Regions from separate parts of the Rhizobium sp. rho-13.1 genome, predicted to be linked through region 3. Evidence: predicted binding sites of a transcription regulator. Region 3 holds the regulator's gene; each other region holds the start of a gene.
The links. Region 3 encodes PhoB, which activates phosphate uptake and scavenging genes when phosphate is short. Its sites were predicted from a motif close to TGTCATNNANCTGTCAT; they were not measured.
Positions count from the first base shown of each region.

Region 1 (5,347 bases), on a different contig from region 3:
TGTTCGCCCCGTTCAGTCGGAAAATAAAATTCCATCACCGTTCCCAAATCATCTGAAGCATTGCCGGCCTTATGGCACGAAGTCCGTGTCGAGGAAATATGGATGCCCCGCCCCATGGTTTTGGTAACCAATGCTGTCGGCAGCGGCTCGGTTTACAAAAAGCTCTGCGGGTCGATATCGAGTTGCACATGGACGGAGCCGCGCTCCTTCGGCCCTTGCGCCAGCAGGGTGCGCAAAAAACCCTGCATGTCCGAATTGCGCCGGCCGTGCACCAGGAGCCGGAACCGATGCCGGCCGCGCACCAGCGCCAGCGGCGCTTCCGCCGGCCCGAGAACGGCAATGCCCGGCACGTTGGGCGCGGCGTTGCGCATACCGCGCGCATGGGTTTCGGCATCCTGGCGCGTTTCGGCCGAGACGATGATCGAGGCAAGCCGTCCGAACGGCGGCAGCAGAGCTCTTTCCCGCTCCGAAATCTCGCGTTCGTAAAACGCAGCCGCGTCACCCGAGACGATCGCCTGCATGACGGGATGCTGCGGCTGGTAGGTCTGCAGCAGGCCATGGCTTTTCAGGCCGGTCCGACCGGCGCGGCCGGTGACCTGGCTCAGCAGCTGGAATGTCCGCTCGGCCGCCCGTGGGTCGCCATTGGCAAGCCCGATATCGGCATCGACGATACCGACCAGCGTCATCAGCGGGAAATTGTGGCCCTTCGCCACCAGCTGCGTGCCGATGACGATATCCGCCTCGCCATTGGCGATCGCCTCCAGCTCCAGCCGCAAGCGTTTGACGCCGCCGAGAATATCGGAGGACAGGACGATGGTCCTTGCATCCGGAAAATGCTTCTCCACCTCCTCGGCGACGCGCTCGACACCGGGTCCACAGGCCACGAGATGATCGAAGGTGCCGCACTCCGGGCAGGCTTCCGGCGTCCTCTCCGCATGGCCGCATTGGTGGCACTGCAACTGCTGGCGAAACCTGTGCTCGACCAGCCAGCTGGAGCATTGCGGGCACTGGAAGCGGTGTCCGCAGACGCGGCAGAGGGTCAGCGGCGCATAGCCGCGCCTGTTGAGGAACAGCAGCGCCTGGTGCCCGTCCGCGACCGTCTTTCCAACCGCACGCAACAGCACCGGCGACAGGAAACCGCCGCGATCTGGAGCATGCCGGCGCATATCGACGAGGTGAAGATCCGGCAACGCCGCATCGCCGAAGCGCGTCGGCAGGTGGATGGTGCTGTACCGGCCGCTCTGGCCGTTGACCTGGCTTTCGACCGATGGCGTCGCCGACACCAGCACCACGGGAAAATCGCCGATCCGGGCACGCACCACAGCCATGTCGCGGGCATTGTAGAAGACGCGGTCCTCCTGCTTGTAGGCAGGGTCGTGCTCTTCGTCGACAATGATCAGCCCGAGATCCTCGAACGGCAGGAACAGCGCCGAGCGCGCACCGGCGACCACGCGCACATCCCCCGTTACAGCTTGCCGCCAGACCTTTTCGCGCGTGCGCGGTGCGAGATCGGAATGCCATTCGGCGGGCTTCGATCCGAAGCGCTGCTGGAACCGCTCGAGAAAACTTGCTGTCAGGGCAATTTCCGGCAGCAGGATCAGCACCTGCCGTCCCTGCCGCAAAGTCTCGGCAATCGCCTCGAAATAGACCTCGGTCTTGCCGGACCCGGTGATCCCGTCGATCAGAGATACCGAGAACGTCGCGTTCCTGACCTCGTCGATCACCTCGACTGCCGCCTGCTTCTGCGGCCCCTCCAGCCGGGCAGCGACGAAATCCGGATCCGGCTTGGCAACGACAGGCGGCGGGGTGAGGAAGATGGTCTCGAAAACCCCCTGCTTTACCAGACCGTCGATCACGCTTGTCGACACGCCGGCAGCGTGCGCGAGGCCGCTACGCGTCCACGAAGGCGCGCCGACGGCCATTTCCAGCACGCGGCTTCTGGCCGGTGTCAGCCGGTCGGGTGCGCCGCCGACGAACTTGAGCCCCTCGACCATCGGCTCCGGATCGAAGGCAGCCGGCACGCGCAAGGCCATCCGCGCCACATGACCGGGTGGCGAAAGCGTGTAGGTCGCCACCCAGTCGATGAAGTCGCGCATTTCTTTCGCGAGCGGCGGGCAGTCGAAGACACGGGTGATCGGCCGCAGCTTCTTGGGGTCGACGCCGTTGTCATCGCCACCGTCCCAGACGACGCCGATCACCTGGCGCGGACCCAGCGGCACCTGCACGACCGAACCGGGCTCGACCGCCATACCCTCGGGCACGGCATAGGAATAGGGCCGAGGCGCAGGCATAGGCACCAGAACTGGCACAGTACGCGTCACCGGCGGCACCTTCGCAAGCGCGCCGAACAGATCGGAGGAATCGTTGTTCATTACGGCAGACCATGCCCGGAGTTGGAAAGAAATGAAACCGGCGAATGGTGCCGAATGATCACCAACTTGGGAATGTCGCGTCAGAGCGAATTCGCAACGAGCGGGCGCGGTGCCAGCTCGCTTGTCGGTGACGAAAGCGGCGTGAACTCGGCATCGGCGTCCGCCGCCATGTCATGCACCGTCAGCTTTTCCAGCGCCCTCGTCACTTCGTTGACATCGCCTTCCAGTTGGTCCGGGGATATCAGCTTGCCGACGCGGAAGTCGAAGCGGTCGCCGCGCTTGTTGAGCAGTTCATAAAACACCGTCATGTCGCGGAGTTCGGTGGACCATTTGGCAAACCAGTAGAACAGGCCGGAATTGCGCGCCGACAGATGCACCGGCAGGATCGGCAGATTATATTTTCGTGCCAGCGCGACCGCCGACGTCTTCCACGGCCGCTCGTTCAGCTTGCCATTCGCCCAGTAGGCAATGCGACCGGAGGGAAACAGGACCATTGCCTTGCCTTCCTCGACCGTCTTGTTGGTAAGAACCAGCGTCTCGCGCGTCTTCAGCTTACTCTTGTATTCATCGCGCCATTCGACCGGAATGATCATCTCGGCAAAGCGCGGATTGACACGCACCGCGTCCCGATTGGCAAACACCATCATGTCCGGCCGGCGCGCCTTCATCAGGTCGAAGATCGCCACACCGTCGGCAATGCCGGTCGGATGGTTGCTCACCAGAATGAAGCCGCCGCTGGCCGGAATACGCTCGGCATTCTGGCAGCGGATGTCGAGCTGCAGCAGGTCGCTCATATATTCGAAGGACTGGAATCCGGGAAGCTTGGCGACATCGTCGGCAAAACGGATCGCCTTGTGATAGCGCAGCAGCACGTGCAGGAAGGGACGGATGAGCGGCCAGAAAGGGCTCTTGACGATCTTCTCGCCGCGCTCGGCGATCAGCGTATCGACGATATGGCCGGGCCTTCCCTGCGACACCAGGGCGATGGCGCCGGCAAGCTGTCCGAGGGTCGAGGTAGAATCGCGGCGCGTCATGGAAGGTCCTGCATGCTTATGTCGTGGTTATCGCGGCGTAAGATGATCGAAGCATGACACGCCAGCCGGAACGTTAGCGATTCCATAACTCTCATTGAGGCAAAGTGGCAGCCTAAAATTGGAATTCAAGAGGTTTACCGTGGGCGAGATCCTGATCATGGCCCATCCCCAGCTTCTGGACGAGCGCCAGAAATGGCTGGAGGCGCTCCGCAGCGAGCGCAGGCTATCCGCCCACACGCTGGATGCATATGAGCGCGATACACGCCAGTTCCTGTTTTTCCTCACTGGCCACCTTGCCGGCCCGACCACATTGAAGGACATCCAGGCCCTGCGCCCGGCCGATTTCCGCGCCTTTCTGGCGAACCGCCGCCGCGATGGCGCCGGTGCACGCTCGCTGGGCCGCAATCTCGCCGGATTGCGCTCTCTCCTGCGTTACCTGGAGAAAAAAGGGCTGGTGAACGCTGCCGGTGCCGCTGCCGTCCGCTCGCCGAAGCAACCGAAATCTCTGCCGAAGCCACTGTCCGACAGCCAGGCCATCAATGTCGTCAGCGACGAAGCCCAGATGCACGAGGAACCCTGGATCGCCGCGCGGGACGCCGCCGTGCTGACGCTGCTTTACGGCTGCGGGCTGCGCATCTCGGAAGCGCTCGATCTCATGCCGGACGATCTCCGCCCCGGCGCAACGTCGCTGCGCATCACCGGCAAGGGCAACAAGATGCGCATCGTGCCGCTGCTGGCAGTCGTCGTCGATGCCGTGGAGCGGTACAAGCAGCTCTGCCCCTACGATCTCGACCCGGCCCTGCCGCTGTTTCGCGGCGCTCGCGGCGGAAAGCTGCATCCCGGCCTTATCCAGCGCGGCATGCAGAAACTTCGCAGCGCTTTCAACTTGCCGGAAACGGCAACACCACATGCGCTGCGGCACTCGTTTGCCACCCATCTGCTGGCCGGCGGTGGCGATCTTCGCACCATCCAGGAGCTGCTCGGCCACGCCAGCCTGTCGACGACGCAGGTCTACACCGGCGTCGATTCCGCCCGCCTGCTCGAAGTCTATGACCGCGCCCATCCGCGGGCTTAAACTCCGGTTAACCGAATGCGTTAAGAGAATATCCGCTCCGCGCGGGGTAGAGCAGATGCAGATCCCGTCCGCTGAAAGATCGTCATGACATCAGTCTACCGCCAGAAGACCCGGCCCGCCATCCTTTCGACGCTCGGCAACGCCGGCTTCTGGGCGGCGGCGTCCCTGCCCCTTGCATTCGCCGTCACGCTGGTTGTCACGCTGGCTTCTTTTGCGCCCGCCCATGCCGCAGACGATGCGGCCTGCGGCGGCAGGAACCTGCTTGCCGAACTGCAGAAGAACGATCCGGCGAAATACGCGTCTTTCCTCGCTGACGGTGACAAGGTCGCGAACGGGCGCAGCATTTTCTGGAAGATTGAAAAGCCCGGAGTGAAGACCTCCTGGCTGCTCGGCACCATGCACGTCACCGATCCGCGCGTGCTGGTCATGCCGAAGGGCGCGGCGGAAGCGGACGCCAAGGCCGACACGATCATCGTCGAATCCGACGAAATACTCGATGAAAAGAAGGCGACGATGGCGATCCTCGCCCGCCCGGACCTCACCATGCTCGCCAACGGCGCGACGATCAATTCGCTGCTGCCGGCAGCCGACGCCGCCAAGCTCGAGGCCGGCCTTGCCAAACGCGGCATCACGCTGGGCGCGGTGTCGCATATGCAGCCATGGATGATCTCCAGCGTCGTCGCATTGCCGTCCTGCGAACTCTCGCGCAAAGCCAAGGGCGCACAGTTCCTCGACCAGAAGATCGCCAACGACGCAGCCGCAGCCGGCAAGCAGGTCAAGGGGCTGGAAACGCTCGTCGAGCAGCTTCAGGCCATGGCCGACCTGCCGGCCGCCTTCCACCTGAAGTCGCTGATCGAAACCCTGCA
Region 1 is NZ_SCFL01000003.1:279,103-284,449, reverse strand. Features, by position in the region: gene EQW76_RS12610 (DUF4345 domain-containing protein) at 1-35, opposite strand, end outside; gene EQW76_RS12605 (primosomal protein N') at 153-2,372, opposite strand; gene EQW76_RS12600 (1-acyl-sn-glycerol-3-phosphate acyltransferase) at 2,453-3,406, opposite strand; gene EQW76_RS12595 (tyrosine recombinase XerC) at 3,546-4,481, shown strand; gene EQW76_RS12590 (TraB/GumN family protein) at 4,566-5,347, shown strand, end outside.
Region 1: EQW76_RS12600 (1-acyl-sn-glycerol-3-phosphate acyltransferase) is a predicted target of PhoB. The motif match lies at 3,449-3,465, and genes of this name have one in related genera.

Region 2 (5,347 bases), on a different contig from region 3:
TCCACCACGACATCGTCCCTGCTCAAAGCGGCGCCATCCTGCATGTCGTCGAAACTGCGGCCGCCGCGAACGACGAGGACTTGTTCGAAGACGCGCTTTTCTAGAGCAAGGCCCAGCTGCAAATGACGACGACGTGGGGTATCAAACGCGCGTCTCACACTGCGAGACGCCTTGAGCGCACTTAGCGCGCGCTGCGGAATTTGTTGGCCGCGTTGATCGCGGCCTTTTGCTGGTCGTCCTCGATACCGAGATAGAAATCCTCGAGTTCGGGATCCTTCAGTCCGGCACGGCGCGAAATGACGTACCATTTTGCTGCCTCGACCGCATCCTGCGGCGTTCCGAGGCCATTGATATAGAGGTGCGCCAGCTTGTTCTGCGCCACCACATTGCCGCGATAAGCCGCGACCTTCATCCACTTGAAGCCTTCTTCGAGCTCGGTCTTGCCACCGACGCCGTTGATCAGCCAGACCCCCATGTCCAGCTGCGCCGTGTCGAAGCCGGCATTCGCCGCCCGCGCCAGCCACATGCGCGCCTGTGCCTTCTTCTCCGGCGGCACGCTTTCAAGCGACATATAGAGTTGCGAAACGGCGTATTGTGCATCCGCGATGCCTTGGGCGGCAGACTTTTCGTAATAGGGCAATGCCAGCTCGAGGCCCTTTATACCAGCGTTGTCGGCAGTCAGGCTCTGTGCCCAGTTGAACTGCGCCGTCGGCTCTCCGGCATCGGCTGCTTTCTTCATCCATTGATCGGCCGACTTGCGGTCACGCGGGACATCGCGGCCTTCCATCTGCGCCAGGGCAAATTTGAACATCGCGGTAGGATTTCCGCCTTCCGCTGCCTTGCCATACCAGAAGGCGGCGTTCTTGCTGTCGCGCCGGACGCCCAGTCCCTGCGACAGCAGTTCGGCGATCAGCGTCTGTGCCGCCGGATCACCGAGTTGGGCGCGCGGCAGGGCTTTCTGGAATGCCGTGAGATAGTAGCCACGCTGAAAGGCACCATAGGCCTCGTCGACCACGCCCGTATAAGGCTTTTCCGGCGGAAGCGCCGGCAGGCCTACGCCCATGCGATCGAGAACGCCGATGCCACCCGAAGGCTTGGTTGCCTTGGGATCGGTAGGCACAGGTGCTGCCTCGCCGCCTTTCTTGAAAGGCTGCGGCTTCGGCTCGTTCGATGGTAAAATGTGCTCGGTCGGAAAAGCCCCGACATTAGGGGAATTCGAGACCCCGTCCGCAGCAGACTGCGCTCTTGCCATAGGGGGAAGAACAGCAAACCCGGTGAGGAGCGCCAGAAACAGCAAGGGCGGATGATAGCGGTGCGAGATCGACATGAACTGCTATCAATCTTCAAACCGTGGCGCTTTTTCGTCCAGCAAGGCATTCACGGCAGAAACAACAGACGATGCCTGTGCGGCGTCGGCAAACACAGCGGATCTCAACGCCACGAACTCCACTCCGGCGAGCGCCACATCGAGCGCGGAGTTCGGGTCGGTGCCGCCCATGACGATGCAGGGGATCTCGATCATCGATGCCCACCATTCGCCGAGATCGACGTTTTTCGGATGTGCCTCGGGCTTGAAGTCGCCGTCGAACTTGCCGAAGAAGATATAGTCCGGCCTCAGTTCACCGATTTCCAGCGCGGTATGCCGATCCTTGGCCGTTCCGCCGCCGACCATGAAGCTTGCCGTCTGCTTTTCCATCGCCTCGGTGAACTCGGCAATATCGGCAGCGATATGCAGCCCATCCGCCTTGGCGCGCGCCGCGACGCGGCTGTCGCCGGCAATGAGGGCTGCGGCACCGGCGGCCTGAACGATCGGAACCAGCTTTTCCGCCGATTTCTGGAAATCGAATTCGTTAAGCCCGTATTGCGGAATGATGACAGAGGCGACGTCGCCGCCCTCCAGCGCCTTTGCCACGAGTGCATGCTGTTCTGCGATGTCGGTCATCTCGGGCACGATGAGAACCAGACGGCAGCGGCTTGGGGGCAAGGTCATGCAGGCTTCCTATTCGGCGCATCCGGCCGGAACACGAAGTCCGGCATTCCGGTCTGTGAGTAAATCCGTTGGGACCTGCTGACAAGGGGAGCGTCGCGGAAAACCGCAAGGTCCCTATTGCCCGGGAACGCGGGCGAAGCTGCGAGGAGCCCCGTGCCCGCCGCTCTGTCCGTACCGCTGGCCGCAAGGCACGGAAGCTTTCAGCAACCTCACACAAACAGTTGCGCCAACCCCTGCGTTAAAGGAAGTTGGCGCAAAATTTCGTCAATTCAGTGCAAAGTCCGCATTTCAGCCGCGACGGAGCAGACTGCCCGATCCGGCCGCAACGCGGCTACGGCATCAGTGTACCGATGTGGCAATACGCTGGATCTGGTCTTTGATTTTCAGCTTCATTCGCTTGATGTCCGCGATTTCACGGTCATCCACTGAGGGGGAGGTCATCGCGGAGTGCAATTTCTCTTCGAGGGCGACATGCTTTTTCTGGAGCGATTCAAGATGAGCCTGAACTGTCATTTGACCTTCCTTCTGCTTGCCTTCCCCAGCCATCCATCGCTGGAGTTCTAGGCTTTAACGACAATAGTGTGACATACTAATTCTTCAATGTCGAAGGCCAAAAAGTGACTTGAACAGGGCAAATTCATGATCACGGATAACTTCCCGTTACCGTTATTTGGTGATAGGAGCTTGCGAAATTAAACCGCTGGATCCAAAGGGTTCCGCGTGACGACGACTGGGGACGAACACCATGCCCGATCAGGATCAAGCCGACGTGAGACTCATCATGGCGCGCCTGCGCCAGGAACATGAGGATTTCGACGTCGCTATCAATGCGATGATCGAAACCGGCTGCGATCAACTCCGTGTTCAGCGCATGAAAAAGAAGAAGCTGGTCATCAAGGACAAGCTGACCAAGCTCGAAGACCAGATCATTCCGGACATCACCGCTTGAGGGGACGCGTCGCCATGACCGAAAGACCGCCTGTCGCCATTATCATGGGCAGTCAGTCCGACTGGGAAACCATGAAGAATGCGGCCGATACCTTGGAAGCCCTTGATATCACGTATGACGCCCGCATTATCTCGGCACACCGCACGCCCGATCGGCTGGTACGCTTTGCCAAGGGCGCGCGCGACGAGGGCTTCAAGATCATCATCGCCGGCGCCGGCGGCGCAGCCCACCTCCCCGGCATGGCTGCATCGATGACATCGCTGCCGGTGTTCGGCGTGCCAGTGCAGTCGAAAGCCATGTCAGGCCAGGACAGCCTTCTCTCCATCGTCCAGATGCCGGCCGGCATTCCTGTCGGCACGCTTGCCATCGGCCGGGCCGGCGCTATCAATGCCGCGCTGCTCGCTGCCGCCGTCCTCGCGCTCAACGACGAGGATATCGCCGACCGGCTGGATGCATGGCGGGCTGCCCAGAGTGCTGCAGTCGCTGAATACCCGATGGATGACCTATGACGACACAGACGATCGGCATCATCGGCGGCGGCCAGCTTGGCCGCATGCTAGCCATGGCCGCAGCCCGACTGAACTTCCGCACCATCATCCTCGAGCCGCAGGCCGATTGTCCGGCGGCCCAGGTCGCCAACCGCCAGATCGTCGCTGCCTATGACGACCCCGCAGCACTGGCGGAACTCGCAGCGGTCTCGGACGTGGTGACCTATGAATTTGAAAACGTGCCCGTCTCTGCCGCACAATCTCTATCCCTGAGCGTGCCCGTCTATCCCCCGCCGAAGGCACTGGCCATGGCGCAGGACCGTCTGACGGAAAAGCAGTTCCTCAATGGTTGCGGCGTCGCAACGGCGCGCTTTCATGCCGTCGACAGCCAGTCTGACCTTGAGGCGGCACTTGCCGACTTCGGCGGACAGGGCGTGCTGAAGACGCGCCGGCTGGGCTACGACGGCAAGGGGCAGCGCGTCTATCGCTCGCTCGCCGACAGTTCGGAAGGCGGCTATGCAGCGCTCGGCAACGTCCCCCTGATTCTCGAAAGCTTCATCGCCTTCGAGCGCGAGGTCTCCATTATCGCGGCCCGCAACCCGGAAGGCACGATCGAAAGCTACGATCCGGCCGAAAATGTTCACCGCGACGGCATTCTGCACACCTCGACGCTGCCAGCCCGGCTCTCGCCGGAAACCGCGGCAGCCGCTGCAGCCGCCGCCAAAACTATCCTCACGGCGCTCGATTACGTCGGCGTCATCGGCATCGAGTTCTTCGTATTGGCCGATGGGCAATTGATTGCCAATGAAATGGCGCCACGCGTGCACAATTCCGGTCACTGGACGGAAGCTGCCTGTGTCGTCTCGCAGTTCGAGCAGCACATCCGCGCTGTTGCCGGCCTCCCGCTCGGCAATCCTGTGCGACACGCCGATTGCGTCATGCAGAACCTGATCGGCGACGACATCCTCGCTGTTCCGGACTGGCTGGCGCGCGACAACACGCTCGTGCATCTCTACGGCAAGACCGAAGCCCGGCCCGGCCGCAAGATGGGGCATGTCACGACACTTCTTTAGTCTGTGCATGACCTGTAGCATCGGGAAAAAGCCCGGATAGTCGGTTGACAGGGCGAAAGCGACACGGTATCTGCTCCCCACCCTAAAAGAGCGCGCCAAGAGCGCGCTTTTGATTGTTTAAAGATACGGGCGAATGTGACATTCCCCCTAAAACCTCGCGGATCGAAAAAATGAAGATCAAGAATTCGCTCAAGTCGCTCAAGGCTCGTCACCGCGACAACCGCCTCGTTCGTCGCAAGGGCCGCGTTTACATCATCAACAAGCTGAACCCGCGCTTCAAGGCTCGTCAGGGCTGATTTGCGGATGCCGTTTGGTTGTCGGTCGTCCCGCGCCGCGTGTGCGGGCACATCGACGGCCAGGTTTCTGACGGCATGACGTTCAATCGAATTTGTTTTGATCTTCTGCGGTGGCGGGCTAACATGCCCGCCATGTTTGTTCGTGCCCTGTTGCTCCCCACCCTGCTCCTGCCGGTCTTGCTTGCTGCTTCTGCCCCGCAGATGGCAGTCGCAGATGACGCGCGGATCGTGGAGCAGCAAACCGAGAGCGTCTCTCCGAAACAGCGCCTCGACGATCTCTTCACGGCACTTAGACGCCAGCACGATCCGGATCAGGCCGCAGGCATTGCCAACCAGATCAAAGTGGAATGGTCGCAATCCGGCAGTGCCACCGTCGATTTGCTGATGCAGTGGGCGGCCAAGGCCATTGCCGAAAAGCGCAACGCCGCCGCTTTCGACTTTCTCGATCAGGTCATCGCCCTGAAGCCACGCTATGTCGAAGGCTGGAACCAGCGCGCGACGCTGAACTACGCGCTTGGCGACTACAACAAATCCATGGCTGATATCGAACA
Region 2 is NZ_SCFL01000011.1:115,855-121,201, forward strand. Features, by position in the region: gene EQW76_RS21285 (chemotaxis protein) at 1-104, shown strand, start outside; gene EQW76_RS21290 (tetratricopeptide repeat protein) at 182-1,327, opposite strand; gene EQW76_RS21295 (thiamine phosphate synthase) at 1,337-1,990, opposite strand; gene EQW76_RS21300 (DUF465 domain-containing protein) at 2,330-2,503, opposite strand; gene EQW76_RS21305 (DUF465 domain-containing protein) at 2,736-2,939, shown strand; gene purE (5-(carboxyamino)imidazole ribonucleotide mutase) at 2,954-3,448, shown strand; gene EQW76_RS21315 (5-(carboxyamino)imidazole ribonucleotide synthase) at 3,445-4,500, shown strand; gene ykgO (type B 50S ribosomal protein L36) at 4,671-4,796, shown strand; gene EQW76_RS21325 (hypothetical protein) at 4,920-5,347, shown strand, end outside.
Region 2: EQW76_RS21300 (DUF465 domain-containing protein) is a predicted target of PhoB. The motif match lies at 2,561-2,577, and genes of this name have one in related genera.

Region 3 (5,347 bases):
TTAAATCTTGATTACTAGACTGCAATGCGGCGGACCTAGTCACCACAATTTAAGAGCGTTTTGTGCCTCGATAGCATTCGAGGCAATGGCGAAGGATTCCGCCATCATGAACGCAGTCGGAGACAAGCATGAATTGGACGGACGAGCGCGTCGAAAGGCTCACGAAATTATGGGCCGAAGGATTGAGCGCCAGCCAGATCGCGGCGCAGCTCGGCGGCGTCAGCCGTAACGCTGTCATCGGCAAGGTGCATCGACTTTGCCTGCCAGGCCGAGCAAAGGCCGGCGGCACATCGTCGACGGCGCGCTCCACCAAGCGTAACGTTGCTCCCGCCCGGCCGACCACCTTTGGCGCCCGCCCTGCCGCCCCGCGCTCGACGGTTCGTGCCGAAGGCGCAACCATGGTCAAGGAAGATGCCGAGCTAGACGCAACGGCACCCGTGCAGTTCCGCCCATCCTCCAATGCCATCGCGCCGGTTGCCCGCCGCATTGGTCTGACGGACCTGACGGAACGCACCTGCAAGTGGCCGGTCGGCGATCCGCTGAAGGACGACTTTCACTTCTGCGGTCATGAATCGCCAGATCAGTCTCCCTACTGCACATACCACCAGAAGTTGGCGTACCAGCCAGTTCACGAGCGCCGTCGCGCCGCCCGCTAAGCCGGGTAAAAACGACAACAGAGAACGGGCCGCGAGGCCCGTTTTGCGTTTCAGGTTTTGATGGCCCAGAAACGTGTCAGGGATGCAAACTCGCACCTTTGACGATCTTGTCCACGAGCTTCTTTTCGGCCCGCAGCGCGATGCCGACCAGCCTGGCGGTGTCGGGACCGAACTCGAGGAATACGGCCCGGTTGGCGGCATCGTGACCTGTCGCGAACATTTCTTCGATATAGGCCGATACTCGCGCCTGGCGTTCCAGCGCGCGCTTGTGGATAGTCCTTAGCACGTCCTGATCCGCCACAAGCACGACCATCGGCTGAACGCTCATGGGACTGTAGACATGGCCGAGAGCATCCCGGTATGCTTCGCCGATGATTTCCGGCGACTGGGCAGTGATCCCGCTCACAAGGAAGGCCGTGACGTTGAGCTTCTGCCAGGTAGCGAGGTCATGGCGGATGACAATCGCGATTTTGGTATCGAACATGTACAAGAACTCCATGGAAGGCATCGAAAGAACCGATCGAATAGCGCCTGCCCATGCCCTCGGTCTTGAACGTTCGTGCAAGATCGGTTTTCGCGACGGATTGAGCATCGCCGCGTCCAGCCACGGCATCGAGCGCATGGAAGCGCGCTTTCACGGCAACGGCTTTTCGCCGCACAGACATGACACATATGCACTGGGTCTGACCCTCCGTGGTGTCCAGACGTTCCGCTATCGCGGCGCGGAGCGCTTTAGCCGTCCCGGCAACGTGATCGTTCTGCATCCCGATGAAGTCCACGATGGCGCGGCAGGCACCGACGACGGACTGATCTACCGGATGCTCTATTTGCCGCCCGCGGTGGTCGGCCTCCTCGAGGTGGGCAATCGGGCCCTGCCCTTCGTCCGCGATCCCGTCGTGACTGACGCTGGCCTATTGTCTGCGCTGGCGGACGTCCTTTCGGATCTCGACCATGCGCCGAACGATCTGGCGATGGACGACGCGGTTGCGCGGCTGACGGCGGGACTCTTCCGACAGGCCGACGACCCGAGGAAAGCACCCACGAGAATCGATCGCCCAGCTGTCCTGCTGGCGCGTGATTTTTTGACCGAGCATTGCGAAGAGGGTGTCAGTTCCGAAACGTTGGAGGCGATCAGCGGTCTGGACCGTTACGAACTGTCGCGGCAGTTCCGGCGGGCCTTCGGCACCAGTCCGCACCGTTATCTCGTGATGCGTCGTCTTGACCGAGCCAAGCGGCTGCTAGGTGCCGGCTATGGCCTTGCCGGAGCCGCTGCAGAAGCGGGGTTTGCCGATCAGGCACATTTTACCCGCCATTTCCGGGCCGCCTTCGGTATGACCCCGGGCAGATGGCTGGCAATGCATGATTGCCAACCCTAGTAGTGTCAGCCCGCTAAATGCACCGACTGGATGGCACCGGCACCATCATCGGCGCCTGCACTCCAGCCTCAGACTTCCATGGAATAGCCGGCGCCGCGCACGGTGCGGATGACGTCCTGCATGTTGGAAAAATTCAGGGCCTTGCGCAGCCGGCCGACATGCACGTCAACGGTGCGTTCGTCGACGTAGATGTCATGGCCCCAGACGCCGTCGAGCAGCTGCGAGCGGGAAAACACCCGGCTTGGCGATGCCATCAGGAATTCCAGCAGGCGGAACTCCGTCGGGCCGAGGCGAACCTCGCGGCTCTTGCGATGTACCCGGTGCGTCTCGCGGTCGAGTTCGATGTCGCCGCAACGAAGGACGCTGGACAGCACCTCCGGGCGGGCGCGGCGCAGCATGGCGCGGACACGGGCCATCAGTTCCGGCGTCGAGAACGGCTTGACGACATAGTCGTCTGCACCGGTGGAAAGGCCACGGACGCGCTCACTTTCTTCGCCACGCGCCGTCAGCATGATGATCGGCAGACGTTCGGTCTCCGGCTTCATGCGCAGGCGGCGGCAAAGTTCGATGCCGGAAACACCCGGCAGCATCCAGTCGAGGATCAGGAGATCCGGAATGCGCTCCTGCAAGCGCATCTCGGCTTCATCGCCCCTCAGGATCGTATCGACTTCGAAACCTTCTGCTTCAAGGTTATAGCGCAGCAGCACGCTCAGCGCTTCTTCATCTTCTACGACGGCAACTCTCGGAACCATGGGGCCCGCTCTCCTTCAAAAACCCTTCAGGCCTATTCCGTCATGGCGCCGACGGTATTGGCAGTATCGTCCTTCGGGCGGTCGCCCTCAGGCAATGCACCGGTCGCCATGTAGAAAATCGTCTCGGCGATGTTGGTGGCGTGGTCGCCGATGCGCTCGATGTTCTTGGCGCAGAACAGCAGATGCGTGCAGGTGGTGATGTTGCGCGGATCTTCCATCATGTAGGTCAGCATCTCGCGGAACAGCGAGGTATACATCGCGTCGATTTCCTCGTCGCGCTCGCGGATGGAGACCGCCTTGTCGGGCGAGCGGGTCGTGTAGACGTCGAGAACTTCCTTCAACTGGACGAGCGCCAGTTCGGACAGATGCTCGATGCCGCGTGCCAGGCTGCGCGGTACGCCGGTGCCCTGCACGGCGATAACGCGCTTGGCCGTGTTCTTGCCGAGGTCGCCGACGCGTTCCAGATCGGCGGCGATCCGGATCGAGCCCATGATTTCGCGCAGGTCGGCAGCCATCGGCTGGCGGCGGGCAATCGTCAGGATCGCCTTGTCGCCGACTTCGCGCTCGGCATGATCGAGGATCGTATCGTCAGAGATGACCTTCTGAGCCAGCCCGACATCGCCATTGACCAGCGCGCGGACGGATTCACCGACCATCTGCTCGGCAAGGCCGCCCATCTCGGAGATGCGCCGCGTCAGGAATTTCAAATCTTCGTCGTAGGCGGAATGAATGTGTGTCGAAACCATTTTCTATCCTCAAATTGAAAGGCGTCACGGAACGTAGGTCTGCTCGGCGCGGCGACGGCAACGGGTTTCGCCTTTTCGAGGCCCTTTTTGATATCGGCCTAATGCTCGCCCTTTTATGTCAGCCCAATGAAACAATTATGACAATCGAAATCATTGAATTAATTCAATTTTCGCAGCCTCGAATAAGGTGTCACCGGGTTATTCAGAAGCGCACCGTGAAATCCGTGCCGCGGCCGACTTCGGATTTGACGATCAGCCTGGCCCGGTGACGGGTCAGGATGTGCTTGACGATGGCGAGCCCGAGGCCTGTGCCCTTCTTGGACCGGCTGTTTTCGACGCTGACGCGATAAAACCGCTCGGTCAGGCGCGGCACGTGTTCGGCCGGAATTCCGCCGCCGCTGTCGGACACGGTGACCTCCACAGGCTCGCCGGGCTTGTTGCGCAACGTCACGTCGACGCGCTTGCCCTCCTGACCGTACTTGCAGGCATTCTCGATCAGGTTTTCGAACACCTGCACCAGTTCGTCGCGATCACCGGTCACCTCCGCCTTGCCTGACGGCATATGCAAATTGATAGTGACATCGAGATCCATCGCCAGCGGCACCAGCGCATCGCGCACATGGCCAAGCAGCGGCACGAGATCGACCTTCTGGTCCGGCGCCAGATGGGACTTCAACTCGAGCCGCGACAGCGACAGGAGATCGTCGACCAGCCGGCTCATGCGGGTCGCCTGATCGAACATGATCGCCAGAAAGCGCTCCTGCGCCTTGGGATCGTTGCGCGCTGGCCCCTGGATGGTCTCGATGAAGCCGCGCAGCGAGGCCAGTGGCGTGCGCAACTCATGGCTGGCGTTGGCGACGAAATCCGACCGCATGCGGTCGATATGACGCAACTCCGAGACGTCGCGAAACGACAGCAGGAAGAATGTCTGGTTGCCGAGATCGGAGAGCGCCAGCTCGACAGGCGCAATCCGCACTATGAAGACACGCTCCGACGGCAGACGCTCGGAATGCTCGATCTGGTTGGGCACGCCGGTGGCAATCGTTTCCCGCACCATGTCGAGAATGCCGGGCGAGCGCAGCTTTGCCGACAGGTGGGCGCCAATCGGGAAGAGGTCGAGCGCCCTCTCTGCTGCAGGGTTCTGATAGAACACCGACGCCTCGCGATCCAGCACCAGAACTGGCATGTCGAGACCAGCCAGGCCTGCGGTCATCGGCCTCAGGACTGCCGCCAGATCTACCGGGGCCGGCTCGACTTTCGCCGGCTGCGCCCTGCGCGCCACCAGGGGTGCGCGCAGCAGGGCAACGGCAACCACGACCAGCAGCACGGCGAGGATGGCCACCACGTCGGTACCCTCCGCCATGGCCAGAATGGCAACCAGCACGGCCAGAATCAGGATCGCTCTTTCCTGCTTCAAGCGCTGCCCGAGCCGATTTAAAATTGATGTATTCTCTTCCAACGCCGCCGGTCCGATTCTACGTCCACACGTCTAAGACTCGGACTGATATAGCAAATTCATGACAGAAGTTTTCAGCACTATCCACAGTCGTGGAACCCTTGGGCTCCCTCGCCAGTCATAGTCGGCGGAAGGCTTGAAATGACACAGTAAATATGTGTCTTCTGAGCCGGTTTATAATTTTTACGAACTGAGCCCCTGATGGCAAATACAGGCCAATGGCCCGAGGAGGATCTATGGGAGACGAAGTCGAAAGCCGCATGGTCGAGCTGGAGCTGCACGGCAAACGGCGTATCTTCGACGTCGACGACCCCGTTCTGCCCGACTGGGTCGCAGACAAGGCGCTGTCGTCCGGCCACTT
Region 3 is NZ_SCFL01000002.1:374,142-379,488, reverse strand. Features, by position in the region: gene EQW76_RS08305 (GcrA family cell cycle regulator) at 129-656, shown strand; gene EQW76_RS08300 (DUF2000 family protein) at 733-1,140, opposite strand; gene EQW76_RS08295 (AraC family transcriptional regulator) at 1,154-2,032, shown strand; gene phoB (phosphate regulon transcriptional regulator PhoB) at 2,101-2,784, opposite strand; gene phoU (phosphate signaling complex protein PhoU) at 2,817-3,530, opposite strand; gene phoR (phosphate regulon sensor histidine kinase PhoR) at 3,733-4,989, opposite strand; gene ppk2 (polyphosphate kinase 2) at 5,223-5,347, shown strand, end outside.